DNA from 2 places in the Streptosporangium becharense genome. Region 1 is predicted to be linked to the other one. Evidence: riboswitches for the same ligand, from Rfam matches in the RefSeq annotation. Region 1 holds a riboswitch; the other holds the start of a gene.
What was found. A riboswitch is a leader RNA that binds a small molecule or an ion and turns the genes downstream of it on or off. The one in region 1 is predicted to bind glycine.
Positions count from the first base shown of each region.

Region 1 (14,581 bases):
GCGGCGTCGGACGGGGGCGTGCGGGGAACCGCAGTCGAGAGGCCCTCGGTCGAGAAGCCCGCCGAACCCGCACCCGCGTCCGTGCCCGCGCACGACCCCGTGCCCTCCACAAGCACCGAACCGGACCCGGAGCCGTGGTCGCCGGCACCGGAGGAGACCCCTCCCGGGGAGGACTACATCGTGTCCAAGGAGGTGAACCCCGATCCGGAGAAGGTCGCCGAATACTGGACCGAGCACCGCACGGAGGAGGCGGAGCCGTTCCCGCTGCCCGTGATCGAGGGCCCGCTGGAGGTGCGCGAGTAGCCGCGTTCGCGGCCCTCTGAGCGGGTGGATCGCCTCAAGGCGATCCACCCATCATATTTTCCGCGTCAAGTCGGGAACAGAAAGTTCTTGCAAGGGGTTATTGGTACTGGTGCGCTGAGCGGCCCCCAGACCGCCCCACCCAATAATTCTGCAAAAAGACGACTCCGTGATGGAGGAGGTGTCCTCATGCCCCAAACCGCCGTGGCGACCTCGTCAGAGGCCCCGACGACCCTCGAGCAGCTTCTTGACCGAGGGCGAGTCCAGGGCCACCTTTCACTCGCGGAGCTGCGTCACGCCTTCGCCGAGGCCGAGATCAGCCCCACCGAGGGCAGGGCGATCCTGCGTGAGCTGACCGAGGCCGGCGTCAGCCTGGCGGCCGACAACGAGCCTCCGCTCACCGCGAGGCCCGGCGCCCGCAAGACCGCCACCCGCAGGGCCAAGGCCGCACCCGCGCGGAAGGCCGGCGGCGCCAAGGCCGCCGCGGAGACCGTGCCCGCGGCGCCCGCCGCTGCTTCCAGGGGTGCCGGGAGCGCCAAGGCCGAGACGCCGGTGGAGCCCGAGCCCGGCGACCTCGACGAGCTCAAGGACGTCCCCGCCGGCCTCGACGCCGAGGAGTGGACCTCCGCCGAGGAGGACCTGGAGGCCGAGCCCACGCTCGACCTGGACGACCAGTCCTCCGCGATGGGCGACTCGGTCCACACCTACCTGAAGTCGATCGGACGCCGCACCCTGCTCACCGCCGCCCAGGAGGTGGAGCTGGCCAAGCGCATCGAGGCGGGCCTGTACGCCGAGGCCAAGCTGGAGTCGGAGCCCGGCCTGTCCCCCGCCATGCGCGACGACCTGGAGTGGATCGCCGAGGACGGCCGCCGGGCCAAGGACCACATGCTGGAGGCCAACCTCCGTCTGGTGGTCTCGGTCGCCAAGAAGTACACCGACCGGGGCATGGCGCTGCTCGACGTGGTGCAGGAGGGCAACCTGGGCCTGATCCGCGCGGTGGAGAAGTTCGACTACACCAAGGGCTACAAGTTCTCCACCTACGCCATGTGGTGGATCCGCCAGGCCATCCAGCGGGGTTTCGCCGACTCGGCGCGCACCATCCGGCTGCCGGTGCACGTGCTGGAGATGCTCTCCAAGCTGTCGCGCGTCGAGCGCGACATGCACCAGCGGCTCGGTCGCGAGCCCACCCCGGAGGAGCTGGGGGCCGAGCTGGACAAGACTCCCGACCAGATCGAGGAGCTCCTGCGCACGAGCCGTCAGCCGATCAGCCTCAACGCCACCATCGGCGAGGACGGCGAGACCACCATCGGCGACCTCATCGAGGACGTCGACTCGCCCGAGGCGTCGGAGGTCGTCGACCGCCAGCTCCTCGGCGAGCAGCTGCGCGGCGTGCTCGGCAACCTCTCCCCCAGGGAGGCCAAGATCATGGCTCTGCGCTTCGGCCTCGTCGACGGCAAGCCGCACACCCTCGACGAGATCGGCAAGCACCTGGGCCTGACGCGCGAGCGCATCCGCCAGCTGGAGAAGGAGTCTCTCTCCAAGCTCCGCCATCCCAGCAACACCCGCCCGCTGCTCGACTGGGCCAGCTGAGCCGGCCACGAGGGGCCGGGCGGGCACCTGCGGCCGGGGCCCGTCCGGCCCTCGCCGTACCGGCCCCGTCGCCGCGAGGGCCGGGGCCGGTACGGGTGGGCGGGCGGCGGCGCGAGGGGGGCGTCCTCCCCCGTTCAGTCCTCGTCGTCCTCCGCGTGGTGGTCGAGGTTGACCACGCCGCGCTTCCAGTATCCGTCGACGTCAACACGGTCCTTGGGCAGCCCGAACTCCCCGCGCAGGTAGCGGCGGATCGGCTTGAGCGTGTCCGCCTCGCCCGCCACCCAGGCGAAGCCCTCGCCCGGCGGCCGAGTGACGCCGCGAACGGCCCGCTCCAGCAGGCCGGCGGTGCCGGGCGCGGCGCCGCCGCGGTGCAGCCAGGTGAGGGTGACGTCGGCGGCGGAGGCGATCTCCTGCTCCTCCTCCGCGCCGGCGACCTCCGCGAACGCGATGACGGTGACCCCGGCGGGCAGCGCCTCCAGCCAGCGGGCCAGGGCGGGCAGCGCCGTCTCGTCGGCCCCGAGCAGGTACCAGTCGTAGTCGAGCGGCACCATCACCGACCCCCGGGGGCCGAGGACGCCGACGCGCTTGCCCGGCGCGGCCTGCTCGGCCCAGGAGGAGCCGGGGCCGTGGCCGTGGATCACCATGTCCACGTCGATCTCCCGCTCCCGCGGGCGGTGGTGACGGACGGTGTAGTCGCGGAGGATCGGCCGGGGCGATCCGGGCGGCGGCGGTTCGAGCCCGTCGGGCCCGAGCCGCGGCATGGACGGCAGCTCGGCGCCCGGCTCGGGGAAGCAGAGCTTGACGTGGTCGGCGGGGGCGGCCTCCCGGAAGCCCTCCAGCTCGTCTCCGGTCAGGGTGACGCGGACCGTGGACGGGGTGATCCTGCGGACCCGGCTGACCTCGAGCAGGCGAGGACGCAGGGGGTATCGGACGATCGTTACATCGGACATGTCGGCTCCTTGACGGGCTGCGGCCGGGCTGGGCGTGGCGGGCGGGGCGGCGAGCCTGCCCGGCGGCCCGGGTACGCCCCGGAGCGGTGACGGCCGCTCACGCTCAGCCGGGCGTCCCGGCGGCGGGCGTGCCGGCCCGGAAGCTTTCGGCACGGGCCGGGATCCCGGCCCGGGACCCCTCCCCGCACGCGATCTCCCGGCCCGCCGGGGCCCCGGCGGACGCGGGTCGCGGCGAGTGCCGCCCCTCGGCGCTCACCGGCACCGGGCAGGACGCCTTCCCCTCCTCGAAGGGGCCGGTCATCGTTCGCCTCCAGGACGGAACCCCTCCCAACTCAGGTAAGGCTTGCCTAAACCCTACCGTGCCGATCTCCACGCCACGAGACGGCGTGCCCTCTTGCAGGACTCAGCCCTCGGCGCCGGACTCCCGCAGGGGACGTAGCGCGGCGGACATGCGGGCGAGTTCGTCGAGCATCACGGCCGCCGCCTCCGTCATCGCCTCGCTGGGCCGCAGGCGCTGCTCGTCGTCGAGGAAGTTCCGCACGAAGGGAATGTTCACCGCCTCCACCAGCGGAACCATCTTCAGTGCCGCGACGACCGGCTTGAGCATCTGCAGCGCCCGGGTGCCGCCGGCCACCCCGCCGTAGCTGACGAAGCCGACGGGCTTGTGCTGCCACTCCTGGTAGAGGTAGTCGAGCGCGTTCTTGATGGCCGCGTTGAACCCGTGGTTGTACTCGGGGATCACGAAGACGAACGCGTCCGCGCGGTCGACGCGGGCGCTCCAGTCCTTGGTGTGCCGGTGCTCGTAACGCCGCAGCCGGGGGTGGTTCGGCTCGTCCAGCAGCGGCAGGCCGACCTCGGCCAGATCGACGAGCTCGGGCTCGAAGCCCTTGTGCTCGACGGCCTCGTCGAGCATCCACTCACCCACCGGCAGGCCGACCCGGCCGGGACGGGTGCTCGCAACGACGATCTGGAGAACGGGCTTGCTCATGAGAGATCTTCTTTCACGGGTTTCACGGGTCTTCCGCGTCCACTCGCCCGCGGGAGCGGCCGTGGACGGCCGCCCGACCGCGGAGGGGCCGCGAGATTTTGCTGACGCATCAACATGTCTATCGAACGAAAGCTGATGCGTCAACATTCCGGAGTTATCATGAGGGCGTGACCGAACCCCGGTGGCTGAGCGATCGCGAACAGCGCATGTGGCGCGCCTTCCAGGACATGCGCCGGAGACTGGAGGCCGTCACGGGGCGGCAGCTCGACGAGGTCGGCCTGTCCGCGGCCGACTACAGCCTGATGGTGCCACTCTCCGAAGCCCCGGGGCGGCGGCTGCGCGCCCGCGAGCTGCGGCGGGGCATCGGCTGGGACCGCAGCCGGCTGGCCCACCAGATGCGCCGGATGGAGCAGCGGGGGCTGATCGTCCGGGAGGACTGCCCCGGCGACGCGCGGGGCACCGTGATCAAACTCACCGACGAGGGCATGCGCGCGATCGTGGCGGCCGCTCCGGGACACGCCGAGACCGTCCGGCGCCACTTCGTCGACCTGCTGACCGACGAGGAGATCGACACCCTCACCACGATCTCCGAACGCGTGCTACGTCACATCGCCGCCGACGCCCCGCCCGCGGACTGACCGTACGCCCTTCTCCAGCCTCTCCGCACCTCTTCGAGATCGGGCCGGGCGGCGGAGGGATGCGGGCAGGCGGAACGCTCCACGGACGCGGCGGTAGACGCCACCGCACGCGAGGGTCGCCGCACACGAGGAGAGGCCGGCCGCGCCCGGGTGCCGGGCACGGCGAAGAAGGCCGGTGTCGTCATGCCGGCCGGACGCGGGCCCCCGGCCCGCCCGCCGCCACGCGGGGCGGGCCGGCCGGGACCGCGGTCAGCGGGCGGTGGCGGTGACCGGCCGCGGGACGCGGGCGATGCCGGTCAGGCGGTTCTGCTCGCGCAGGGTGCGCAGCCGGTTGACCTCGGCGGTCCACCGGGCACCCGCCGGAGTGGCCCTGCCCTTGCGGCGGCGGAGCCGGTCCTCGTACGACTTGATCCCGAAGGTGACGCGCTGGTTGGCCTCGGCGGCGCGCAGGGCCTCCGTCAACGCCCTGTCGAAGGCCAGCCCCGCGGCCCGCAGCTCCTCCACGGGGGCGGCGGCGGCCTGTACGCGGCGCAGCTCCGCCTCGGCGGCGCGTGCCTTCCCCAGAAGCTCGGGGAAGCTCTTCCCGACCTCCTGGTCAGCGTGGTAGCGAACCTCCGCCTCCCGGCTCACACTCGGTCGGAAAAACGCCATCGTCTGCCCTTTCTCACCGATCGCCGGGCCTGCTCCGGCAGATCACCGCTCGTAGCCTACGCCGTCCGCTCCCGCCCCCGGTACTCAGGGAGCGGGGTGCCCGGCGCGCCTTCCTTTACGCAGTAAGGTCACGGATGGCAGGATGGCGGCATGCCCGCCAAACGACCGCCCATCCCCCTGTCGCACGAGCGCATCATCGACGCGGCCCTGCACATCGCCGACAGCCAGGGGCTGCGGCGGCTGACGATGCGCCGGCTGGGTGACGCGCTCCAGGTGGAGGCGATGGCCATCTACCACCATCTGCCCCGGGGCAAGGACGCCCTGATGGACGCGCTCGCCGAGCACGTCACCGCCGTCCACGTCGAGCCCGGCGACAGTTGGCAGGAGAGCGCCCGCGCGTGGTGCCGGGCGAGCCGGGCCGCGCTGCGCGAGCACCCGGGGGTACTGGCACTGGCCCTGACCAAACCGCCGAAGGGGAGGGCGGCGATCGCGATCAGGGAGCAGACCGAGCAACTGGCCGAGGCGGGGCTCGCCGACCCGTCCGGAGCGGTGCGGGCGCTGCGGGCCTACGTCTTCGGGGCGGTGGCGGTGGAGGTGCAGCGGTCGGGGTGGGCCGAGCCCTCGGGCGACGGGGACGAGCCCTGGCGACCCCCCTCCCGCGGCGGCGGCACCCCGGAGGCGGACACCGACTTCGAGCTGGGACTGGACGCCCTTCTGGCCGGGCTGGCGGGGCGCTGACCCGCTGGGAAAGTCCTGACCGATCATTTGTACGCCGCTCGGCGTGTCGCGCTTGGCCGGATATCATGCCATGAGGCATGCTGTGTGATAGGTCACACCCCCGATAGAGCCCCGGCGGACTGGTCCTCCCGCTGCTCGCAAACAGTCCTAACGGGCTATGTCGCGGGAGTGGGATCGGTCACACACTTGAGGTGCGGCCTCATCCCGTTCGAGGCCGCACGGCCATATGTCAACATCCACCTGCTCGTCCCCGTCACGCGTGGGAACGGAGTCTCATCGGTGACGGTGCTCGCCCGATCTCCGATGCCGACCCCTCACCGACGCCGACTCCGGCGAGCCGACACGAGAGATCCGGAGGCACGCCGATGTGCCCGCACGAGCCGGCCTGTCCGTCAGCAGACGCACTCGACCGCGAAGCCGCCCGCACCCTGGCGGCCCACCCGGAGCAGGGCTGGAGCCTGCTCTGCAACGGCGTGGTGCTGTTCGAGGACACCGGTGAACTCCTTCCCAACGGCGCCGTCATCGAACCGCACCGGCCACTGGCCGGCGTCTCCTGACCGCCGCATCACGCTGAGTCCGGCCGCATCCTCACATCGAGCCACTCGGCGACGACCTCACCCACGCGGGCGGGGTCCTTCCTGAGATCGTGCCCCTCCCCCGGCAGCACCACCAGGCGCGCGGCGTCCGCCGCCCGGGGAATGCCGAACGGGTCACGATCCCCGTTGACGACGAGCACGTCCACACCCGCCGCGCGGAGTTCTCCGGCGCGGGAACGCTCCGGCCTGCCCGGCGGGTGCAGCGGGAACGCCAGTGCGACGACCGTCCGGGCCCCGGCCCGCAACGCCGTACGGCAGGCGACCCTGGCCCCGTTGCTCCGCCCGCCCTGCGCGAACGGCAGCTCCGGATACCGCTCGCGGATCCCGGCCACCAGCGCCTCCCACGCCTCGTCCTGCCTGGCCGGCGTTCCGGGTGCGCGGCCACCGCGCACCCGGAACGGCTGGAGCACCCTGGCGACCACACCTCCGATCCGCAGCACCGCGTCCCGCACGGCCAGCAGATCGGGGGCGTCCACTCCCCCGGCCGAACCGTGGGTGAGCACGAGCAGGAAGCGGGGGTCGGCCACCTCGTCGATCTCGGCCACGGCCGGACCCTGCGCCGTGGTGAGCTCCACGGTGACCGACGCGCCCGCAGGCGACACTGGCTCAAAGGTGGGCACCATCTCGTCCTAACGGCCGATGTCGGCGAAAAACGCTCCGTTGAACAATCGGAGCGTGCAGGATCACCACGATATCCGGCAGGACATGCGCGCCACCGTCGAGGCCCGGCGCGATCTCGGCCCGGACTACGAGACCGCCCTCATCGAGTCGTTCGTCTCGCGCCTCGACGCGACCATCACCCAGCGCGTGCGCGCGGAGATGCACGCCTCCCGGGCAGCGCCGCCCGACCGGCGGCCGCCCAGAGACAGCTCTCCGATCGCGATGATGCTTGCCTCGATGGGCATGGGCATCCCGTTGACCGTCATCACCGCCGAGTACGGAGGCGGGGCCGGGTTGCTGCTGTCCTGGGGCGGCATCGTCACGATCAACGTCGCCTACGCCCTCGGCCGCCTGCGCCACCGAGACTGATCACCGTCCCGGCCGGAAAGCGCGGGATCACGGGCAGGAGGGCTCACGGACTCCCGCCGTCGCGGGAACCCGGTGCCTCGCCGCCGGTCCCCGGCGCGGACCCGGGCGCCGTCGCGGCCGGACCCGGTCCGCACCGGGCCCGGCCGCGACGGCGTTCACAGATCCCGGTCCAGGCGGAGCCGGACCTCACCGGCGAGATCCGCGTCCGGGCTCTCCAGCCCGTAACGCCACACCCGCTCGGCGTCCTCGTCCCGCCCGCGCAGCCGCAGCGTGCGGGCCAGGAGTTCGATGGCCAGCGCACCGGTCTCGGTGTCGCAGCCCTCCTCGACGGCGCCGGAGAACTCCGCGCACGCCAGTTCCAGGTGGACGATGCCGAGCATCACCCGCAGCCTGGACGCCTCGGCGACGTCCGGCACCGACAGTGCCTCCAGCAGGACCTCCGCCGCGGCTCCCGCCTCACCGTCCTCCAGAAGGCTCTCCGCCAGCCGCTGGGCGGCACCGGAGGCGATCTCCGGGTCACCGGTGGCCAGGGCGTCGCGCAGGCACCGCTCCGACTCCTCCGCGCTCGTGGCGAGCCTGGCGAGCGCCATGTGCGCCAGCGGCACGTAGGCGGGGTTGCCGGTGCCGAGGGCGGCCTGCCAGGCGGCCCTGGCCTGGTCCGGCAGGTCCTCACGCTCGAAGCTCCCGGCGAGCAGGCAGGCGGCCTGGGCCGCGAACTCGGGATGACCGGTCGCCAGGGCGGTGCGCGCGGCCGCGCGGGAGCCGGGCAGATCCCCGCGCTCCTGGAGGACCACGGCCAGGCCCACCGCCGCCTGGGCCAGGTCGGGTGCGCCGGGATCGGCGACGAGCTCAGCGAAGATCGTGGCGGCGCCGTCGAGGTCGCCCGACTCGGCCAGTCTTCGCGCGGTTTCCAACGGAGGCGTGCCCACCTCTGGCATGCATGATCCTTCCAGGACGAGGAGACGCCCCGAGCCTAACGACTCGGGGCGTCACCCGTCCCCCGCATACCCGGCGAATCGGCGGCCGGAGCCGCCGATCCGCCGGGCATGGGGGATCAGTCCTCGTAGGCGGCCAGGGGCGGGCAGGAGCACACCAGGTTGCGGTCGCCGTAGGCCTGGTCGATGCGGCGAACCGGCGACCAGTACTTGTTCTCACGCAGGGAGGCCAGCGGGTAGGCGGCCTCCGCCCGGGTGTAGGGGTGGGCCCACTCGTCGGCGAGCAGGGAGGCGGCCGTGTGCGGGGCGTTGCGCAGCGGGTTGTCGACCTTGTCGTACGCGCCGGAGGCGACCTTGGCGATCTCCTCGCGGATCGCGATCATCGCGTCGCAGAACCGGTCGAGCTCCGCCAGGTCCTCACTCTCGGTCGGCTCGATCATCAGCGTGCCGGCCACCGGGAAGGACATCGTCGGGGCGTGGAAGCCGTAGTCGACGAGGCGCTTGGCCACGTCGTCGACGGTCACGCCGGTCTCCTTGGTGATCTGGCGCAGGTCGACGATGCACTCGTGGGCCACCAGGCCGCCGCGGCCGGTGTACAGGACCGGGTAGTGCGGGCTGAGCCTGCGGGCCAGGTAGTTGGCCGACAGGATGGCCTGCTCGGTGGCCGCGCGCAGGCCGTCGCCGCCCATCATGCGGATGTAGGCCCAGGAGATGGGCAGGATGCCCGCCGAACCGTACGGCGCGGCCGAGACCGGGCCGACCGCCGAGCCGTCACGCAGCGGGTGGCCGGGCAGGTAGTCGGCCAGGTGGGCGCGGACCGCGACGGGGCCGACGCCGGGGCCGCCGCCGCCGTGCGGGATGCAGAAGGTCTTGTGCAGGTTGAGGTGGGAGACGTCCGCCCCGAACTCGCCCGGCTTGGCCAGGCCGACCAGCGCGTTGAGGTTCGCGCCGTCGACGTACACCTGCCCGCCGGCCTCGTGGACCAGCTCGCAGATCCGGCCGATCGTCTCCTCGTACACGCCGTGCGTGGACGGGTAGGTCACCATGATCGCGGCGAGCTGGTCACGGTTCTTGTCGATCTTGACCGTGAGGTCGTCGAGGTCCACGTTGCCGTCGGAGTCGCAGGCCACCACGACGACGCGCATTCCCGCCATGACGGCGCTGGCGGCGTTGGTGCCGTGCGCGGACGAGGGGATCAGGCACACGTCGCGGCCGTGCTCGCCGCGCGCCTTGTGGTAGGCGCGGATGGCCAGCAGACCGGCGAACTCACCCTGGGAGCCGGCGTTGGGCTGGATCGAGACGGCGTCGTAGCCGGTCACCTCGGCCAGCCAGGTCTCCAGCTCCTTGACCAGCTCGAGGTAGCCCTGGACCTGGTCCTCGGGGGCGTAGGGGTGAAGCCCGGCGAACTCGGGCCAGGTGATGGGCTCCATCTCGGTGGTCGCGTTGAGCTTCATGGTGCAGGAGCCCAGCGGGATCATCGACCGGTCGAGCGCGACGTCCTTGTCCTGAAGCCTGCGCAGGTAGCGCAGCAGGGCGGTCTCGGAGCGGTGGTTGTGGAAGACCGGGTGGGTCAGGTAGTCGCTGACGCGCACCAGGGCGGGCGGCAGCGCGTCGTGCGTGGCCGCGTCGAGGTCGGTCAGGACCGCGCCGCTGACCCCGAAGGCGGCCAGGACCTCCTCCAGGTGGATGAGCTCGGTCTTCTCGTCGCAGGTGATGCCGACGTGGTCGGCGTCGACCAGGCGCAGGTTGATCCCGTTGTCGCGGGCGGCGGCGACGATCTCGTCCGCACGCCCCGGCACCCTGGCGAGCACGGTGTCGAAGAAGGTGTCGTGCACGATCTCGACGCCGCCCTCGCGCAGGCCCTCGGCGAGCACGACGGCGTGCCGGTGGGTGCGGCGGCCGATCCGGCGCAGGCCCTCGGGCCCGTGGTAGACGGCGTACATGCCCGCGATCACGGCGAGCAGCACCTGCGCGGTGCAGATGTTGCTGGTGGCCTTCTCCCGGCGGATGTGCTGCTCACGGGTCTGCAGCGCGAGCCGGTAGGCGGGGTGCCCGTCGGCGTCCTGGGAGACGCCGACCAGCCGGCCGGGCATCTGCCGCTGGAGGCCGTCGCGGACGGCCATGTAGGCCGCGTGGGGGCCGCCGAAGCCCAGCGGGACGCCGAAGCGCTGCGAGGAGCCGACCGCGATGTCGGCACCGAGCTCACCCGGCGCGGCGAGCAGGGTCAGCGCGAGCAGGTCGGCGGCGGCGACCACCTGGGCGCCGCGGGAGTGGGCGGCGTCGGCGATGGCGCGGAAGTCGCGCACCCTGCCGCTGGCCCCCGGGTACTGCACGAGCACGCCGAAGCAGTCGGGGAGCTCACCGGTGAAGTCGCTTTCGAGCAGCTCGATGCCGAGCGGTTCGGCGCGGGTGCGCAACACCGCCTTGGTCTGCGGCAGCGCGTCGGCGTCGACGACGAAGACGTTGGACGGGACGCGACCGGCCCGCCGGGCCAGGGTCATGGCCTCGGCGGCGGCGGTGGCCTCGTCGAGCAGGGAGGCGCCGGCGACGTCGAGCGCAGTCAGGTCGGAGACGACCGTCTGGAAGTTGATCAGGGCCTCCAGGCGGCCCTGGGAGATCTCCGGCTGGTAGGGCGTGTAGGCGGTGTACCAGCCCGGGTTCTCCAGCAGGTTGCGGCGGATGACGGCCGGAGTGATCGTGTCGTGGTAGCCCAGGCCGATCATCGAGGTGAGCACGGTGTTGCGCGAGGCCAGGACGCGCAGTTCGGCGATGGCCTCGACCTCGCTCGCCGCCGGGGGCAGGTCCAGCCGGTCGGCGGTCCGGATCGCCTCCGGGACGGCCACCGCGGCCAGGTCGGCGGTGGAGGCGAAGCCGACCGCCTCCAGCATGCGGGCCTGGCCCGCGTTGTCGGGCCCGATGTGGCGGGCGGCGAACGGCGGCGGGGCGAGCTCGCTGAGCGGTGACAGATCGGTCATGGAAAGCCTCCCGAGGCGGTGGAGACCGGCGCTGGGCGCGGGCGTACGGCCGGATCTCCCCCTCTGTCATCGCGACCTGAGAGTTTCACCTGCCCTGCCGGGAGGCTTTCACCGTCGGTGAGACGCGCCTGGCGGGCGCACCTGCTTTCCAGAGTTGCCTCGTCCGTGCGGTACGGGTGCCTGAGAGATTCCGGGGAGGTTGCTCCTTCGGCGCCCCGATCGTGCCGGGGTCTCTCCCGCACAGGGTCAGTGGCGAATCAACTTTACCCGGTTCGTCGTGCTCTGCGACGACGGGCCAGCTCATCGGCCTGGTGATCTTCTAAAGGGCTCGCCGGCTCCGCACGCTCGCCGGGAATGTCCGCCAGGGAGCCCTCCACCTCCTGCCAGACCCGGCCGAGGGCGATGCCGAAGACGCCCTGCCCGCCCTGGAGCAGGTCGATGACCTCGTCGGGGGAGGTGCACTCGTAGACGCTCACCCCGTCGCTCATCAGGGTGATCTCCGCCAGGTCGTTGACCCCGCGGTCACGCAGGTGCTGCACGGCGATGCGGATCTGCTGGAGGGAGACGCCGGTGTCGAGGAGCCGCTTGACGACCTTGAGCACCAGGATGTCGCGGAAGCCGTACAGACGCTGGGATCCGGAGCCGTGAGCGGCCCGGACGGTGGGCTCGACCAGACCGGTGCGAGCCCAGTAGTCGAGTTGCCGGTAGGTGATGCCGGCCGCGGCACAGGCCGTCGGGCCGCGGTAGCCGATGTCGGCGGGCACCTTCACCGGTCGCCCGTCGAACAGCAGACCCTCTTCACCCGCGCGCTGACGTGCCGACTGGCGCCGTTCCGGGTCATCCTGGCCGGCGTTTCTACCCTCGCCGCTGCTGACCGCCACGCGGACCTCCGGCTTTCTCTCATCCCGCGGCCTGATCTGGGGGTTTACGCACGACCGCGGGTTTCACTTGCACCGTAGGACCGGTGCCAAGCCCAGTCAACGACCCCACCCGGCGCGTCGTGAAGCGTAAATGCACCGAAATTCCTACCCTGCGCGACCAAAGTCCTCAGGTGTGATGTTGTCAAGGAATTCCCTGAACTTCTCCACCTCGTCCTCCTGGTCATCCGGAATGATCACCCCCGCTTCCCGGACCACCTCCTCACTTGCGAAGATACGTGCGCCGGTGCGCAACGCCAAGGCGATGGAGTCGGACGGGCGCGCACTCACCTCGACCCCGTTGGAGAAGACGAGATCGGCGAAGAAGATCCCGTCACGCAACGCGACGATGTTGACCGTGCTCAACCGGACGCCGAGCCCGTCGAGGACGTCGCGGAACAGGTCATGGGTGAGCGGCCGCGGCGGCGGCTCCTCGGCCTGGGCCATGGCGATCGCCGTGGCCTCCGTCATGCCGATCCAGATCGGCAGGTAACGCTCCCCATGCGTCTCTTTGAGCAGGACGATCGGCTGGTTGGAGGGCATCTCAACTCGAACGCCCACGACCTCCATCTGCAACACGGGCTGCTCCGTCTTCGCTGGATTCCGACCGTTTTGTTCAACGTAACACTCGTGAGGGCACAAGCGCCTGGTCAGGCTCTCACCGGCCCAGGGCCTCACGAACGCCGGAACGTACCAGGGAGGCGTGCAATTCCAGCAGCAGGCCGGAGATCTCCCGCGCCGTCTCGTCGGCCCGGTCGATCGCGCCGGGCCCCCGGCGCCGGAGCAGCGGGGCCACCGCCTGCTCCACCAGACCGGCCTCGCGCTCGGCGGCGGCCTTGACCGCTCTCAGATGGCGGGCGCGCAGGCCGAAGGGGGCCAGGGCCCCGACGCTGCGGGCCACGGCCAGCGCCTCGGCGTCGTAGTGGCGGGCCACCGCGGCCAGCAGCCCGTAGTCTTCGAGCTCGGCGAGGGTCTCCTCGTCGATCTCCGCCGCGGCCAGCAGTTCTTCCCGGCTCAGACGCACCTCGGGAGGCGGGTCGCTGGGAAGTGCCCGCGGCCGGTCGACCGGCCGCTGCTCGCGGTCGGCCTCCTCGAGGCGGTCCTTGATCACGCGAAGCGGCAGGTACCGGTCGCGCTGTTCCCGCAGGATGTAACGCAACCGCTCGACGTCGGCGTAGGTGAACTTGCGGTAACCGGAGGGACTGCGCTCCGGCACTATCAAGCCCTCGCCCTCCAGGAAGCGAATCTTGGAGATGCTGACGTCGGGGAACTCGCCCTGCAGGAGGGCGAGCACCTCCCCGATGCTCATGTGCGCACGGGCGGCCTGCGAGCTCATCATCCTCCCGCGGCGCCGCGGGTGAGGAAGACCAGGCGGAACTTGCCGATCTGCACCTCGTCGCCGCCGTAGAGCGGGACCTCCTCGATCCGCTCGCGGTTGACGTACGTGCCGTTGAGGCTGCCGACGTCGCGCACGGTGAACACCCCGCCACCGCGCCGGTAGAACTCCACGTGACGACGCGAGACGGTGATGTCGTCGAGGAAGATGTCGCTGTCGGGGTGGCGCCCCACGGTGGTCAGGTCGCTGTCGAGCAGGAACCGGCTGCCCGCGTTCGGACCGCGCATGGCGACCAGCAGCGCGGTGCCGGGGAGCAGCTGCTCGACGGCCTGCCGCTCGGCGAGAAGCGTCTCCCCGGTCTCCGCCTCATATGCCTCGATCCCGGACAGGGAGATGGTCGAGGTGCTGTCTCCGGGTGTGTCGGCGAACCTGGTCAGCGGCGACCCGCATCGCGAGCAGAAACGGGCATCCTCAGGGTTGGCATGACCGCACTGCGTGCAGTAGACGCTCGGCATCGATCGGCTCGGCCTCCTACCGCGAAGACGCGGCAACGGTGCTCGGTGATGCGCGCGCCTCGCTTCTTCGCTTCTCAAGGGATTTTCTCAGACTGCGAATGCCGCAACATACAGCGATGAAACAAAAAAGTCAAGGCTAACGCTCAACCACGGGTACGGTCGCTGACCAAACTACAGGGAGGCGGTGTCCACGGTCCATGGTGCCGCGCGGTGTTTGTCGCATCGGATGACCGGCTCCCGGCGCGGCGGAAGCGGTCAGCCGCCGGCGGCCTCCTCGACGACCCGCGCCCAGTGCTCGATCATGGCCTGTGCCGAGTCGACGTCGGCCCCCTCGGCCCACAGGTGGGTGACGGCCTCGGCCGGGTCGGGGAGCACCAGGGCCCAGCCGCCGTCCTCGGCGACGACCCTGACCCCGTCGGTGGT
Region 1 is NZ_JACHMP010000001.1:757,931-772,511, forward strand. Features, by position in the region: gene F4562_RS03310 (hypothetical protein) at 1-303, shown strand, start outside; gene F4562_RS03315 (RNA polymerase sigma factor) at 490-1,890, shown strand; gene F4562_RS03320 (siderophore-interacting protein) at 2,025-2,840, opposite strand; gene F4562_RS03325 (MbtH family NRPS accessory protein) at 2,944-3,141, opposite strand; gene F4562_RS03330 (NADPH-dependent FMN reductase) at 3,244-3,828, opposite strand; gene F4562_RS03335 (MarR family winged helix-turn-helix transcriptional regulator) at 3,996-4,466, shown strand; gene F4562_RS03340 (hypothetical protein) at 4,716-5,117, opposite strand; gene F4562_RS03345 (TetR/AcrR family transcriptional regulator C-terminal domain-containing protein) at 5,268-5,855, shown strand; gene F4562_RS03350 (DUF5999 family protein) at 6,221-6,412, shown strand; gene F4562_RS03355 (alpha/beta hydrolase family protein) at 6,421-7,026, opposite strand; gene F4562_RS03360 (hypothetical protein) at 7,127-7,480, shown strand; gene F4562_RS03365 (hypothetical protein) at 7,636-8,418, opposite strand; gene gcvP (aminomethyl-transferring glycine dehydrogenase) at 8,535-11,390, opposite strand; glycine riboswitch at 11,549-11,639, opposite strand; gene F4562_RS03375 (MerR family transcriptional regulator) at 11,654-12,271, opposite strand; gene F4562_RS03380 (bifunctional nuclease family protein) at 12,416-12,886, opposite strand; gene ftsR (transcriptional regulator FtsR) at 12,966-13,643, opposite strand; gene F4562_RS03390 (double zinc ribbon and FHA domain-containing protein) at 13,643-14,158, opposite strand; gene F4562_RS03395 (mannose-1-phosphate guanyltransferase) at 14,414-14,581, opposite strand, start outside.

Region 2 (14,581 bases), 1.7 Mb from region 1:
CAGGCGTAGGCGGTCAGCGCGTAGTAGAAGCAGATCATCAACCCGAGCGTGAAGATGGTGTCCACCAGGACGTCCTCGCTGAACACCGTCATGACCGAGTAGAAGACCCCGGTGCCGATCCCGGCCCAGAGCGTGGCGTAGGAGGGCGTGCGGAAGCGGGGGTGGACCCGGGCGAACCTGACCGGCAGCGCCTCGTAGAAGCCCATGGCGAGGACGGTGCGGGCGACCGGGATGAAGGTGCTCTGCAGGCTGGCCGCGGAGCTGGCCAGCACCGCGAGGATCAGGATCACCCCGGACCCGCCCATCACCGGGTGGGCCAGGGTCGCGAAGACGTTGTCCTCGGTCTCGGGGTTGCCCAGGCCGACGCCGGTGTCGCCGACCCCGGCGTACATGACGGCGGCCACCCCCACGAGCAGGTAGCTGCCGAGGATGGTCAGCACGGTGAGCAGCGCCGCCCTGCCCGGCGTCCTGGAGCTGCCCTCGGTCTCCTCGTTCAGGGTCAGGCAGGTGTCCCAGCCCCAGAACATGAAGATCGACAGGGACAGGCCCGCGGTGAAGGCGCTGAAGGTGGCCACCGCGAACGGGTCGAACCACGCCAGGTCGAAGGCCATCGCCGTGGGCACGTCTCCGGAGACGGCCTTGCCGATCGCCATCACCGCGAACGACACCAGCGCCGCGAGCTGGAAGAGCACCAGCACGTTCTGGAGCAGCCGGGTGGCGGTGATGCCCCGGTAGCTGACGGCGGTGGCGGCGGCGACCAAGACCAGGCAGGTCAGCACGTTGACCCATTTGTCACCGGCCAGGTCGGCCAGCGCCGGGTTCCCGGTCACGTCCGCCAGCAGCACGTAGAAGAAGGTGACCGCGACCCCCGCCAGGTTGGACAGCACGATGATCGTGGCCACCACCAGGCCCCAGCCGCACATCCAGCCCACCCAGGGGCCGAACGCCTTGACCGTCCAGGTGAAGGAGGTGCCGGAGTCGGGGAAGCGCCGGTTCAGCTCCCGGTAGGCGTAGGCGACCAGGAACATCGGCAGGAAACCCGCGACGAACACCGCGAGCATCTGCGGCCCGACCTCCCCCACCGTGGGGCCGAGGGTGGCCGTCAGGCAGTAGACGGGGGCCACCGTCGAGACGCCGAGCGCCACGCTGCTCCACAGGCCGACCGAGTTCCGGCTGAGCCCCTTGTCCCGAGGGTCGTCACCGGAACCGGCCCCCGGTCGCGGCCGGGAACCCACCTCGGTCGTCATCAATCACCTCCGAAACGTGCAAGTTGTCGGACGCTACCACGGGAAACGGACATAAATTGACAAACCCACCTTGGGGCGCCATCGGGCTCGCACGGCGATCCGCGACCCGGGAGGAGAGGACGACTGGGGGATTTCGCGAGACCGGGCCGGGCGGTTAGGGTGGTCGCGACACCGGTGAACCCGTGCGGGAGAGCGTCCTGACATCCAGGCCAGGACCCCTGAAGGAGCAAGCCCTCCCCGCGAACCTCTCAAGGCAAAGGACCGTGCGGGTAGGTGCCCTCTGGAAAGCAGGTCCCGCGACCTCGCCGAAGGTGAAAGTCCGGCAAAAACCGGGTGAAGCTCTCAGGCATCAATGACAGAGGGGGAGGATGCTCTCATCTGACCCTTGTCTGAGGTGCGAACATGTCCCGACCCACGCCGCTGCGCGGCGTCCACGAGTCACTCGGCGCGACGCTGACCGACTTCGCGGGCTGGCTGATGCCGCTCCGCTACGGCAGCGAGTCCGCCGAGCACAACGCGGTCCGCCAGGCTGCGGGCCTGTTCGACCTGTCCCACATGGGGGAGATCTTCGTGACCGGCGCGCAGGCCGCCGAGGCGCTCGACTACGCGCTGGTCGGTCACCTGTCCGCCCTGGAGCCCGGCCGGGCCCGCTACACGATGATCGTCAACGCCGAGGGCGGCGTGCTGGACGACCTGATCGTCTACCGGCTGGCGCCCGAGGAGTTCATGGTCGTCGCCAACGCCTCCAACTACCCGCGTGTCGCCGCCGAGCTGACCGAGCGGGCCAAGGACTTCGACGCCGCGGTGGACGACCGCTCCGAGCGATACGCGCTGGTCGCGGTGCAGGGCCCGCGCTCCACCGAGATCCTCGCCGCGCTCACCGACGCCGACCTGGACGGCCTGAAGTACTACGCGGGCCTGCCCGCCACCGTCGCCGGCCGCGAGGCGCTGATCGCCCGCACCGGTTACACCGGGGAGGACGGCTTCGAGCTGTTCGTCGCCGCCGAGGACGCCGAGCCGCTGTGGGCCGCCCTCACCGAGGCGGGCGCCCCGCACGGGCTGGTCCCCGCCGGGTTGTCCGCACGCGACACCCTCCGCCTGGAGGCGGGCATGCCGCTCTACGGCAACGAGCTGTCGGCCGACCACACCCCGTTCGAGGCCGGGCTGGGCCGCGTGGTGCGGTTCGACAAGCCGGGTGACTTCGTCGGCCGGGCCGCCCTGGAGGCGCGCAAGGACGTCCCGCCGGCCCGCCGCCTGGTCGGCCTGGTCGCGACCGGCCGCCGGGTGCCCCGGCACGGCTATTCGGTGGTGGTCGCCGGAGAGGGCACCATCGTCGGGACGGTCACCAGCGGGGCCCCCTCCCAGACCCTGGGCAGGCCCATCGCCATGGCGTATGTGGACAACGGCCTAACCTCAGGACTGGCCGTCGACATCCGGGGCACCCATGAGCCGGTCGACGTGGTCGAACTGCCTTTCTACAGGAGGAAAAAGTGAGCAGCATTCCCGAGGACCTGCAGTACACCAAGGAACACGAGTGGGTCTCCGGTGCCGAGGACGGCATCACCCTCACCGTGGGCATCACCGCCCACGCGGCCGACGCGCTGGGTGAGGTGGTCTACGTGAAGCTTCCCGAGGTGGGCGAGGCCGTCACCGCCGGCACCCCGATCGGTGAGGTCGAGTCGACCAAGTCGGTGAGCGATGTCTTCGCCCCCGTCGGCGGTGAGGTCGTCGAGGTCAACGAGACCCTTGACGCCAACCCCGCGTTGATCAACAGCGACCCGTACGGGGACGGCTGGCTGTTCCGCGTCCGCCTCGAAGGCTCCGCGGACGACCTGCTGTCGGCCGCGGAGTACACCGCGCTCACCTCAGGTGAGGCGTAACACATCCCTCTCCCGCCCGAGCCGCGCGTCCCTTCCGAGCGCGCGGCCCGGGCGGGTCGAGAGCGGACGTATCGACTATCGACTTCCGTCCCGCGGCCGACGCCGGGGACCCCACGCCGGAGGTACTCGATGACGATCAGCGTCTTCGATCTCTTCAAGATCGGCATCGGTCCGTCCAGCTCGCACACCGGCGGCCCGATGGCCGCCGCGCACAAGTTCGCCCGCGGCCTCGACGCCGACGGCCTGCTGGAGAAGACCTGCCGGGTCCGTGCCGTCCTGTACGGCTCGCTCGGCCTGACCGGCAAGGGGCACGGCAGCGACAAGGCCGTGCTGCTGGGCCTGTCCGGTGACAAGCCCGAGCTCGTCGACGTCGACACGGTCGACGAGCGGCTGGCCGCCATGCGCGAGTCCGGCACCGTCCGCCTGTACGGCACCCGGGAGATCCCGTTCGTCGTCGGCGACGACCTCGTCTTCGAGCGCAAGGTGTCGCTCCCGCACCACCCCAACGGCATGCGCTTCACCGCCTTCGCGGAGAACGGCGAGCCCCTCCGTGAGAAGGTCTACTACTCGGTGGGCGGCGGGTTCGTCGTCGACGAGAACGCCACCGGGGCCGACCGCATCAAGGCCGACGACACCGTCCTGCCCCACCCCTTCACCACGGCGGCCGAACTGCTCGGCCACTGCGCGGAGACCGGCCTGTCGATCTCCGGGCTGATGCTGAAGAACGAGCAGGCCTTCGGCCGCACCGAGGCCGAGATCCGTGCCCGGCTGCTCGACCTGTGGCGGGTCATGAAGGAGTGCGTGCGGCGGGGCGTGGAGAAGGAGGGCGTGCTGCCCGGCGGCCTGAAGGTCCGGCGCCGCGCACACCAGCTTCACCGGCAGCTGCGCGCCGAGTCGCAGGAGAAGGACTCGCTCCAGACCATGGACTGGGTCTCGCTGTTCGCTCTCGCGGTCAACGAGGAGAACGCCGCCGGCGGCCGGATCGTCACCGCCCCCACCAACGGGGCCGCGGGGATCATCCCCGCGGTGCTCACCTACTACGACCGCTTCGTCGCCGACTCCGACGACGAGGGAGCGGTCCGCTTCCTGCTGACCGCCGGCGCGATCGGCGTGCTGTTCAAGGAGAACGCCTCCATCTCCGGTGCCGAGGTCGGCTGCCAGGGCGAGGTCGGCTCGGCCTGCTCGATGGCCGCCGCCGGGCTCACCGAGGTGCTGGGCGGCACCCCCGAACAGGTCGAGAACGCCGCCGAGATCGGCATCGAGCACAACCTGGGCCTGACCTGCGATCCGATCGGCGGGCTGGTCCAGATCCCGTGCATCGAACGCAACGCGGTCGCCTCGATCAAGGCGATCGCCGCGGCCAGGATCGCGCTGCGGGGCGACGGCCGGCACTTCGTCTCGCTGGACAAGGCCATCAAGACGATGCGTGACACCGGCCGCGACATGCTCGACAAGTACAAGGAGACCAGCCGCGGCGGCCTCGCGGTCAACGTCATCGAGTGCTGACCGGACCGGAGCCGTCACCCGGCTCCATTTCCCGGCAAATCACTCATCTCGTACAGGATTCCGGGGTCCCGCGCCTATGCTGGGTGGCCGTGTTCACGGGACTCGGGAGGTCGTGGTGGCGACGGCAGCGCATCCGGTGAGCCGGTCCGGCCGCCGGCGGAGGCCCTCCGGCCGGCGCGGCGCGTCCGGCTTCCTCCACGCCCACTGGGTGTTCCTGGTCGCGCTGCTGGCCGGCGGCGCGCTGCGGGCCCTGGCGGTGCTGGGCTACCGGCCCGCCCTGTGGTTCTGGGCCGACTCCTTCGTCTACCTGAACGCCGGGCTCGCACCCCGCCCTCTGGAATCCCGCCCCGCGGGCTACTCGCTCCTGCTGTGGGCACTGCGTCCGCTGTCGAGCGTCCAGGCGGTGGTCGTCCTGCAGCACCTGCTGGGGCTGGCCGTGGCCGTCTGCGTCTACCTGCTGCTGCGCCGCCTGGGCAGGCTGCCCGGCTGGGGGGCCACGCTCGCCGCGCTGCCGGTGCTGCTGGACGCCCACCAGATCCAGCTCGAACACCTCGTCATGGCGGACCTGCTCTTCCAGTTCCTGACGGTGCTGGCGGTCACGCTGCTGCTCCTGCGCGAGCGTCCGCGGGCGTGGGTCGCGGCGCTCGCCGGACTGCTGCTGGCCGCGGCGACCGTCACCCGGACGATCGGGCTGCCGCTGATCGCCGTGGTGCTGGTCTGCCTGCTGCTCCGCCGGGCCTCCTGGCGCGCGGTCATCGCCGCCGCCCTGGCCGCGGTGATCGGCCTGGGCTCGTACGCCGCCTGGTTCCACTCCGAGCACGGCACCTTCGGGCTGACCCGGGGCAACGCGTTCCTGTGGGCACGCACGATGACCTTCGCCGACTGCGCCGTGATCAGGCCGGCCGGCCCGGAGGCGGCGCTGTGCCCCACCGAGCCGGTGAGCGAACGCGCGGCGCCGCCGGTCTACATCTGGGACGGCTCCTCCCCCCTGAACAAGGTCAAGGGAAGCTGGGCCGAGCGCGACCGGCTCGCCGGCGCCTTCGCCACCCAGGCCATCCTGGCCCAGCCACTCGACTTCCTCCGGGCCGGCCTGACGGACGTGGCGTACATCTTCGACTGGACCAGGCGGGTCTATCCGTCCCCCGGCCCGCAGAGCGCCTACGTCTTCCCCGACACCGCCCGGCCCTTCCCCAAGGGCGGCGCCTCGCAGGGCAGGACCGCCGAGGAGCTGACCGTGGCCTACCAGGGCGTCTCCGGGGCCCCCACCCTGGTCGAGCCGTACGTCGGCTGGTTGCGCGCCTACCAGGAGCACGGGTTCGTGCGCGGCCCGTTCCTCGCGGTGATCATGCTGGTCGGCCTCGTCGGCGTGCTGCTCCGGATCCGGCGGTTCGGCGGCCCGGGGCTGCTGCCGTGGGCGGCGGGCGTCGTGCTGCTGGTCCTGCCGCCCTTCATCGCGGCCTTCGACCACCGCTACGTCGTCCCCGCGCTCCCCCTGCTCTGCCTGGCCGCCGGGCTGGCGTTCGGCGTACCACGCGAGGCGGAGCCGCCGGCGACGCGGCCGGATCCCGGAGGGCTGCGGGACGAGCCGGGCGGGTGGTCAGCGGCGCCGGACGTGCAGGCGAACCATCACGCCGAGCTCGGGGTCGCCCAGCGCCCGGCGGACCTTCCCTACGGCGTCCCGGTTGAGCCGCGCCACGAGTCTGCCGACGTCGTCCCCGGGCGCGCAGCTCACCGTGACACGCAGCCGCTCGTTCGGTATGTGCCGGACACGGATCCGGGTGAGCCCCTCGACTTCTTTGAGACAGACACCGAGCACCGCGGTGCCCGTCCCGGTCCGCCGCCCCCACCGCCCCCAGCCCAGGGCGTGTAGCAGCCACCGCAGGGCCAGCAGCGCCAGCAGCACCAGCAGCAGCGCGGCCGGCCATCCCGCCCAGGGGTGGCCGGCCGCCCAGGCGGGCAGCCCTCCGCTCACGAGCCGGTCGCCGCGCGGATGGCCGGGGATGTCGCCCCGCCCGCGCAGGAACGCGTAGCCGCCCGCCCCGGTGAGCACCGCGCCGGTGAGCGCCAGGCCGATCCGGTTGCCCAGGTACGGCCGCATCACGCCCCCCGCCTGCGCAGCCGTACCACGACCTCGCCCGCGCCCGTCACGCCCAGCGCCGCCATCCGATCGCCCACGGCCGCCCCGACCCGCCGCAGCAACGGCCCGGTCCGTTCGGTGCCGGTGAACACGGTGACCTCGACGATCCTGGACGCGAGCCGGACCCGGGCCCGGTCCACCTCGTCCACCGACTCGGCCGCCGCCCGGAGCGTGCGGCGCAGGCCGGACCTGGTCATGCCGATCACCGTCAGCGGGTCGGCGGACTCCAGCGGTTCCAGCCTGGGCCGGCCGGGTAGCGCGGCGAGCCCGAGCAGCACCAGTCCCGCGAAGATCGCGAGCACCGCCGCGACGAACGTGGCGGGGTCGGACCAGTGCCACTCACCGGCCCGGGTGGCCAGCCGGCGGTAGGGCACCCGTCCGGCCGGTGAGCCCGTCAGCAGGCCGACGGTCACCACCGCGGCGGAGCACAGCGCGGCGGACACGACGAGGGCGACCGGCACGGCCGCCGGGGTCCGCGCCGCTCTGAGCAACCGCACCGACCTGCGGCGTGCCGCGTGCGGGCTCTCACCGTTCGCCCGGCCCGCCCGGCCCGCCCCGCCGGTGGCGCCTGCGCCGCTCCCCGTACCCGTGACGGTGTCATGGAGAGTAGTCGTCATTCGATCATGTGTACGCGTTCCGGCGGGAGGGGGGCGGGTCTCCCCCACGCCCCTGCCCGATCTTGGTGCCCTTCTGGCGGAGCGTTGACCGCCGGCCAGAAAATATGAACTCAACTCATATTAAATCGCGCGGGGTTATCCTGCCCACATGGACGACCGCCGCCGCTACGACCACGCCACCGCCCACCTCGACCCGCCCTTCGCCATCCTCGACCTGCGGGCGCTGCGGGCCAACGCCGAGGCGATGGTCGCACGCGCCGCGGGCAAGCCGATCAGAGTCGCCAGCAAGTCCATCAGGTCACGCGCCGTGCTGGAACGCATCCTCGCCATGGACGGCTTCTCCGGCATCATGGCCTTCACCCTTCCCGAGGCCCTCTGGCTGGTCTCCACCGGCATGCGCGACGTACTCCTCGCCTACCCCACCGCCGACCGGGCCGCGCTGGCCGAGCTGGCCGCGGACCCCCGCGCCGCGCAGGAGATCACCGTCATGGTCGACCGCGCCGAGCACCTCGACGTCGTCGAGTCGGCCATCGCCGGCGTCCGCAACCGCCACGAGATCCGGGTCTGCATGGACATCGACGCCGGCTTCGTCGCCCTCGGCGGCCGGTTCCGCGCCGGCGCCCGCCGCTCCCCCGTCCGGGAGCCGGACCAGGTCGCCGACCTCGCCGCCGACATCGCCAAACGTCCCGGGTTCCGCCTGGCCGGCCTGATGGCGTACGAGGCGCAGATCGCCGGGGTCGGCGACGACGCACCCGGCAACCCGGCGCTCACCCGGGCCATCCGGTGGATGCAGGCCCGCTCCCAGCGGGAACTGACCGTCCGCAGGGGCCGGATCGTCCAGGCCGTACGCGAGATCGCCGACCTGGAGTTCGTCAACGGCGGCGGCACCGGCAGCATCGAGAAGACCGCCCGGGAGCGGGCCATCACCGAGATCGCCGCCGGGTCGGGCTTCTACCACCCCCGCCTGTTCGACTTCTACCGGGGCTTCACCGGCAGACCCGCCGCCCTGTTCGCCCTGCCGGTCGTCCGCCGCCCCGCCGCGGGCGTGGTGACCGTCCTCGGCGGTGGCTACCCCGCCTCGGGCAAGCCCGGCCCCGACCGCCTGCCCCAGCCCTACCTGCCGTGCGGGCTGCGCTACGACCCCGACGAGGGCGCCGGGGAGGTGCAGACCCCGCTGGTCGGCCAGGCCGCCGAGGACCTGCGCGTCGGCGACCGCGTCTGGTTCCGGCACGCCAAGGCCGGTGAGCTGTGCGAGCGCTTCGCCGGCCTGCACCTGATCGAAGGGGACGAGATCGTGGCGGAGGTTCCCACCTACCGAGGCGAGGGCCGCACGTTCCTGTAGAGGCCCCGCACCGCCATAGAGACCCCGCACCACCCTGCAGAGGCCCCGCACCGCCCTCTAGAGACCTCGCGCACCGCTACCGCGCGTCGTGTCGTCGTACCGTCAAGCCCGCCGCGCGCGACCGCCGTCACCGGCGGCGGCGCCACAGCATGACCACCGCACCCAGCGCCAGCGCCACCCCGACACCGATCAGGATCGGCGCCAGGTCGGGCCGGTCGTCCACCCACAGGTCGTCGGGTTCGCCGTCGAGCCTGGCCGGCCGGGGAGCCGCCGCGCCCGCCACCAGGTCGCCGACCTGCGCGACGAAGTGCTCCGCGTTCGCCTTGACCTTGGCCACCCCACGCTCCTTGACCCGCTTGGGGCTGACCCGGTCCACGATGGCGTCCACCGTCTGGGCCAGCTCCGCGCGCGTGCGCTCGATCTGCCGCTCCAACTCAGCCGGATCGGTGTCCGCCATGGTTCTCCTCTCGTACCCCTTGACATCGATCAGTGTGTCAGGTCCCGCCTCCCACGGCACGCGGGCCCGGCCGGTAGGTTGACCCGGGAACGATTCCTCGGAGGAACCACATGAAACTCGAGCCGGGCGACGCCGCCCCCGACTTCACGCTCCCCACCGCCGACGGCGGCACCGTATCACCGGAGTCGTACCGCGGCAGGCGCGTCATCCTCTACTTCTACCCCGCCGCCATGACGCCGGGCTGCACCAAGCAGGCGTGCGACTTCCGCGACAGCCTCGCCTCGCTGACCGCGGCCGGCCTCGCGGTGCTCGGCGTGTCGAAGGACAGCCCGGACAGGCTCGCCACGTTCGCCGAACGCGACGCGCTGACCTTCCCGCTGCTGTCCGACCCCGGCCTGGAGGTCCACAAGGCCTACGGCGCCTACGGCGAGAAGACCATGTACGGCAGGACCACGGTCGGGGTCATCCGCTCCACCTTCGTCATCGACCCCGACGGAAAGATCGAGAAAGCCCTCTACAACGTGAAGGCGACCGGCCACGTGGCCCGCCTCCGCCGGGAACTCGGCCTGGACTGAACACCCTTTTTGCCATTTAGCACGACATGCGCATGCCTCAAGAATTGTCACACCCGTTCCGCAGACTTGAGGCATGCCCCCCAAGTACAAGTACACCCCCGAAACACTGGCGGAGGCCGCCGCCGCGTCCCTCAGCGTCGCCGAGGTCCTGCGCCGCCTGGGCATCACCGTCGCGGGCGGCAACCACGCCCACATCAGCCGCCAGCTGAAGCGTTTCGGGATCGACACCTCGCATTTTCTCGGCCAAGCACATCACCGGGGGCGGCCTTCGAACAGACGCCTGTCACCGGCCGAAGTTCTTCGTGTCCGCCCGGCGGGCTCGCCGAGGACGAAGCCCCCGACACTCCGGCGGGCGCTCCAGGAGGCAGGAGTGCCCTACCGGTGCAGTGGCTGTAAGATCGAGGGCACCTGGGAGGGCGGGCCGCTCACGTTGCACGTGGACCACCTCAATGGTGATTGGCTTGACAATAGAATAAACAACTTGCGATTCCTCTGTCCGAACTGCCATTCTCAGACAGAGAACTTCGCAGGAAAGAACAGAGGGGCCGTAGCCCAACGGCAGGAGGCAGCGTCTTTAGGTGGCGCACAGTATGGGTTCGAATCCCATCGGCCCCACAAACGTCCCAGGAAGAACGCGATAAACCTCAGGTCGGTGACCGTCAGCATAACGCTGTCGCCGCAGGACGCCTTCTTTCTGGAAGAACACGTGAGCCGGAAGCACGCCGGATCGAGGTCCGCGGCGGTGCGCGAGGCGATCCGGCTGCTCCGCCAGTCCTCCCGGGAAGACCGCACCGCCTCTTCCCCGTCACGGGAGAGGGAGTGCGGGGCGCCACCGTGAGAGACGAGATCGGCGGCGTCCCCGGGAACGATCTCCTCAGCACATCGGTGGGAGCACTGCAAGTCGTACCCGGTGTGCGACCTGGGTCGTACACCGCCTCCCTCTCAGGGGGGAAGGCCACCGATCGTCCCCTTTCGTAGTGTGGTGGTGTGTTCGGCAGAGTACGCGCCTGGAGCCGGCGCCACCCCGAGATCGTGGAGGCGCTGTGGCTGGCGCCGTTCATCCTCCTGTCACTGTTCAACGCGTGGGCCATGGGCACCGGCAATCCCGGCACGGGCGTCCCGCAGCTGGGGGTCGTGGGGTTCCTGGCGCTGAGCTGTGTGCTCACGGTGCCGCTGTTCTGGATGCGCAGGCACCCCATCCCGGTGTTCGTGTTCGTGTCACTGGCCTGTTTCGTCCAGTGGCTGCTGGGTGTGCAGCCGTTGTTCTTCAACGTCTCGGTGCTGATCGCCATGTACGGGGTGGCGGCGCGGTGCGCGACGCGCTGGGCGGTGAGCGCGGGCCTGGTGGTCGAGTTGGGGCTGCTGCTGGCATTCGGGCGGATCGAGACCGACCTCGGCCTGCGGAACTTCGTCAGCTCGTCGGTGTTCGTGGTGGCGATATGGATCACCGGGATCTACGCGAGGACCAGGCGCCGCTACCTGGAGGGGTTGGAGGAGCGGGCCGAGCGGGCCGAGCACGAACGTGACCAGCAGGCCAGGTTGTCCGCGGCGGCCGAGCGGGCCAGAATCGCCCGGGAACTGCACGACGTGGTGGCGCACAACGTGAGCGTGATGATCGTTCAGGCCGACGGGGCGGCCTACGCGATCGATCACAGTCCGGAGCAGGCCCGTGAGGCGATGCGGGCGGTGTCGGTCACGGGCCGCAGGGCACTGGCGGAGATGCGGCGACTGGTGGGTGTGCTGCGAACCGGCGACGCGCCTCAGGAGTACGCGCCGCAGCCGGGGCTGTCCCAGTTGGACCACCTGGTGGCGCAGGTGCGCGGCTCGGGGCTGCCGGTGGACTTCCGGGTGACGGGAGCGCCGCAGGAGCTGCCGGAGGGCGAGCAGTTGACGGTCTACCGGATCGTGCAGGAGGCGCTGACCAATACCCTCAAGCATGGTGGTCCGGAAAGCAGCGCCACCGTGGAGATGGAGTACGGCGTGCGGGAGGTGCTCTTGCGGGTGACCGACGACGGCCGCGGGGCGGCGGCCCCTGCGCGCGAGGGCGGGCACGGGCTGATCGGCATGCGGGAGCGGGCGGCGATGTTCGGCGGGAGCGTGGAGGCGGGTCCGCTGGCCGGCGGTGGGTTCCGGGTGGTGGCGCGGTTGCCGATCGGCGGGGTCGGGACGGGCAGGGCGGCTTGAACGACGGGACGATCCGCGTGATGCTGGTCGACGATCAGGAGCTGTTGCGTACCGGTTTCCGCATGGTGCTCGGCGCGCAGCCGGGTATCGAGGTGGTCGCGGAGGCGGGTGACGGGGCCGCCGCCGTGGAGGCCGTCCGGGTGACCCCGGTCGACGTGGTGCTGATGGATGTGCGCATGCCGGTGATGGACGGGGTGGAGGCGACGCGCCTGATCTGTGCGACGCCCGGCGGGCCCAGGGTGTTGATCCTCACCACGTTCGACCTGGACGACTACGCGTTCGCCGCGTTGAAGGCGGGGGCTTCGGGTTTCCTGCTGAAGGACGTCCCCCCCGCCGACCTGGTGAGCGCGATCCGTTCGGTGTACAGCGGGGACGCGGTGGTGGCGCCGAGCACGACGCGGCGGCTGCTGGAGCGGCTCGCCGTGCATCTGCCCGCCCCCGGGGCGCCCGAGCCCGTGGCGCTGTCGGGGTTGACGGCCCGGGAGCGGGAGGTGCTGGTGCTGGTGGCCCGCGGTCTGTCGAACCTGGAGATAGCCCGGCGGCTGGATCTGGCGGAGGCGACGGTGAAGACGCACCTGGGCCGGGTGCTGGCCAAGCTGAACCTGCGCGACAGGGCTCAGGTCGTGGTGTACGCCTACGAGTCGGGGCTGGTGACCCCGCATTCGGGCGGGTAGCCCGCGGTCGGCCGCCGTCGCCGGGTGGTCGTACCCCGTCTGTCGGCCATTCGGCCGAGGCGGGGGTACGACGCCGGTAGCGGTGATCGGTTCCGGGGCGCCCGGGGGCTGATGGAAAGCCCGTCCCCCAGTCCGATGAATCCCAGTTCTCCCAGCAATAGCGTTTTTCCCGTCATAGCGCATACGTTGCCGAGGAGAGCTGACGTGACCATCACCGGAGAAGCCGGAGCTTGGAACACCCGGACGACGACGGCCCCGGCCGTGACGGCCGATGGTGTCACCAAGGTGTACGGCCAGGGGGACGCGGCCGTACACGCGCTTCGCGGAGTCGACGTCTCGTTCTCGACGGGCGCCTTCACCGCGATCATGGGGCCGTCCGGGTCGGGGAAGTCCACACTGATGCACTGCCTGGCCGGGCTGGACACGGTCAGCGGCGGCCGGGTGCACATCGGTGACGTGGAGCTGACCGGGCTCGGCGACAAGCAGCTCACCCTGCTCCGCCGCGACCGGATCGGCTTCATCTTCCAGGCGTTCAACCTGCTGCCGACACTGACGGCCGAGCAGAACATCCGGCTCCCGCTGGAGATCGCCGGACGCCAGGCCGACCAGGGCCTGTTCGACCGCGTCGTGGAGACCGTGGGCCTGCGTGCCCGGCTCGGCCACCGGCCGACCCAGCTGTCGGGCGGGCAGCAGCAGCGTGTCGCGGTGGCTCGCGCTCTGATCAGCAAGCCGCAGGTCATCTTCGCCGACGAGCCCACCGGCAACCTCGACTCGCGCAGCGGTGCCGAGGTGCTGTCCTTCCTGCGCACCTCGGTGCGTGAGCTGGACCAGACGATCGTGATGGTCACCCACGACCCGGTGGCGGCCTCCTACGCCGACCGCGTGGTCTTCCTCCGCGACGGTCTGCTGGTCGACGAGCTCTCCGCGCCGACGCCGCAGTCGGTGCTGGACACGCTGATGAAGCTGGAGGCGTGAGGTGCTGAGGACGACCCTGGCCGGGTTGCGTGCGCACCGGCTGCGCCTGGCCCTGACCGCCCTGGCGATCGCGCTCGGGGTGGGTTTCATCGCGGGCACGTTCGTACTCACCGACACCATCGAGAAGGGGTTCACCCAGACGTTCTCCGCGGCGGCCGACAAGATCGACGTCGCCGTGCTCCCGCCCGCGGACGGGACGGCCGGGAAGGTGCCGGCCATCCCGGAGGCCACCCTGGAGAAGATCCGCGCCGTCGACGGCGTGGCCGACGCCCAGGGACTGGTGCGGGGCACCTCGGCGCTGATCGGCAAGGACGGCAAGGCCGCCGGTGACTTCCCCACGGCGGGCATCTCGCTGCCGCAGGGCCGGCTGAACCGTACCGCGATCGTCAGCGGCGCCGCTCCGGCGACCCCCACGCAGGTCGTGCTCGACGAGGGCACCGCCAGGACCCGCGGGTTCAAGGTCGGCGACACCGTAACGGTGCTCGACCACGAGAACACCCAGCACCGGTTCACGCTCGTCGGCCTGTTCGACGTCGGCCTGGACCAGGAGCTCGGCTACACGGGCGCGGTCGGCTACACCACCGCCACGGCCAAGGCGATGACCGGCGAGCAGGGATACCGCGAGGTCGACGTCGCCGCCGCCGAGGGCGTCACCCAGGAGAGGTTGCGCGACGCGGTGGCCGCGGTCGCCGGCCCGGGTTACCGGGTGGCCACCGGCGAGGAGTACGCGACGGCCATGGCCGACGCCAACGGTGCCGACACCGCGTTCCTCACCATGGGTCTGCTGCTGTTCGGCGTGGTGGCGATGTTCGTGGCCACGCTGGTCATCTACAACACCTTCAACATCCTGGTGGCGCAGCGGACGCGCGAGATGGCGCTGCTGCGCTGCATCGGGGCGACCCGGGGGCAGGTGTTCGGCTCGATCCTGCTGGAGTCGACCGTGGTCGGCCTGCTCTCGTCGGTGCTGGGCCTGCTGCTCGGCTACGG
Region 2 is NZ_JACHMP010000001.1:2,425,505-2,440,085, forward strand. Features, by position in the region: gene F4562_RS10375 (APC family permease) at 1-1,247, opposite strand, end outside; glycine riboswitch at 1,423-1,521, shown strand; glycine riboswitch at 1,522-1,616, shown strand; gene gcvT (glycine cleavage system aminomethyltransferase GcvT) at 1,650-2,741, shown strand; gene gcvH (glycine cleavage system protein GcvH) at 2,738-3,127, shown strand; gene F4562_RS10390 (L-serine ammonia-lyase) at 3,257-4,633, shown strand; gene F4562_RS10395 (hypothetical protein) at 4,749-6,503, shown strand; gene F4562_RS10400 (DUF6286 domain-containing protein) at 6,731-7,387, opposite strand; gene F4562_RS10405 (amino acid deaminase/aldolase) at 7,536-8,729, shown strand; gene F4562_RS10410 (DUF3618 domain-containing protein) at 8,857-9,186, opposite strand; gene bcp (thioredoxin-dependent thiol peroxidase) at 9,297-9,761, shown strand; partial or broken gene F4562_RS36635 (hypothetical protein) at 9,835-10,272, shown strand; tRNA gene F4562_RS10425 (tRNA-Leu) at 10,303-10,376, shown strand; gene F4562_RS10430 (sensor histidine kinase) at 10,749-11,945, shown strand; gene F4562_RS10435 (response regulator) at 11,966-12,619, shown strand; gene F4562_RS10440 (ABC transporter ATP-binding protein) at 12,824-13,594, shown strand; gene F4562_RS10445 (ABC transporter permease) at 13,596-14,581, shown strand, end outside.
Region 2: another riboswitch for glycine. It lies ahead of gcvT (glycine cleavage system aminomethyltransferase GcvT); the one in region 1 lies ahead of gcvP (aminomethyl-transferring glycine dehydrogenase).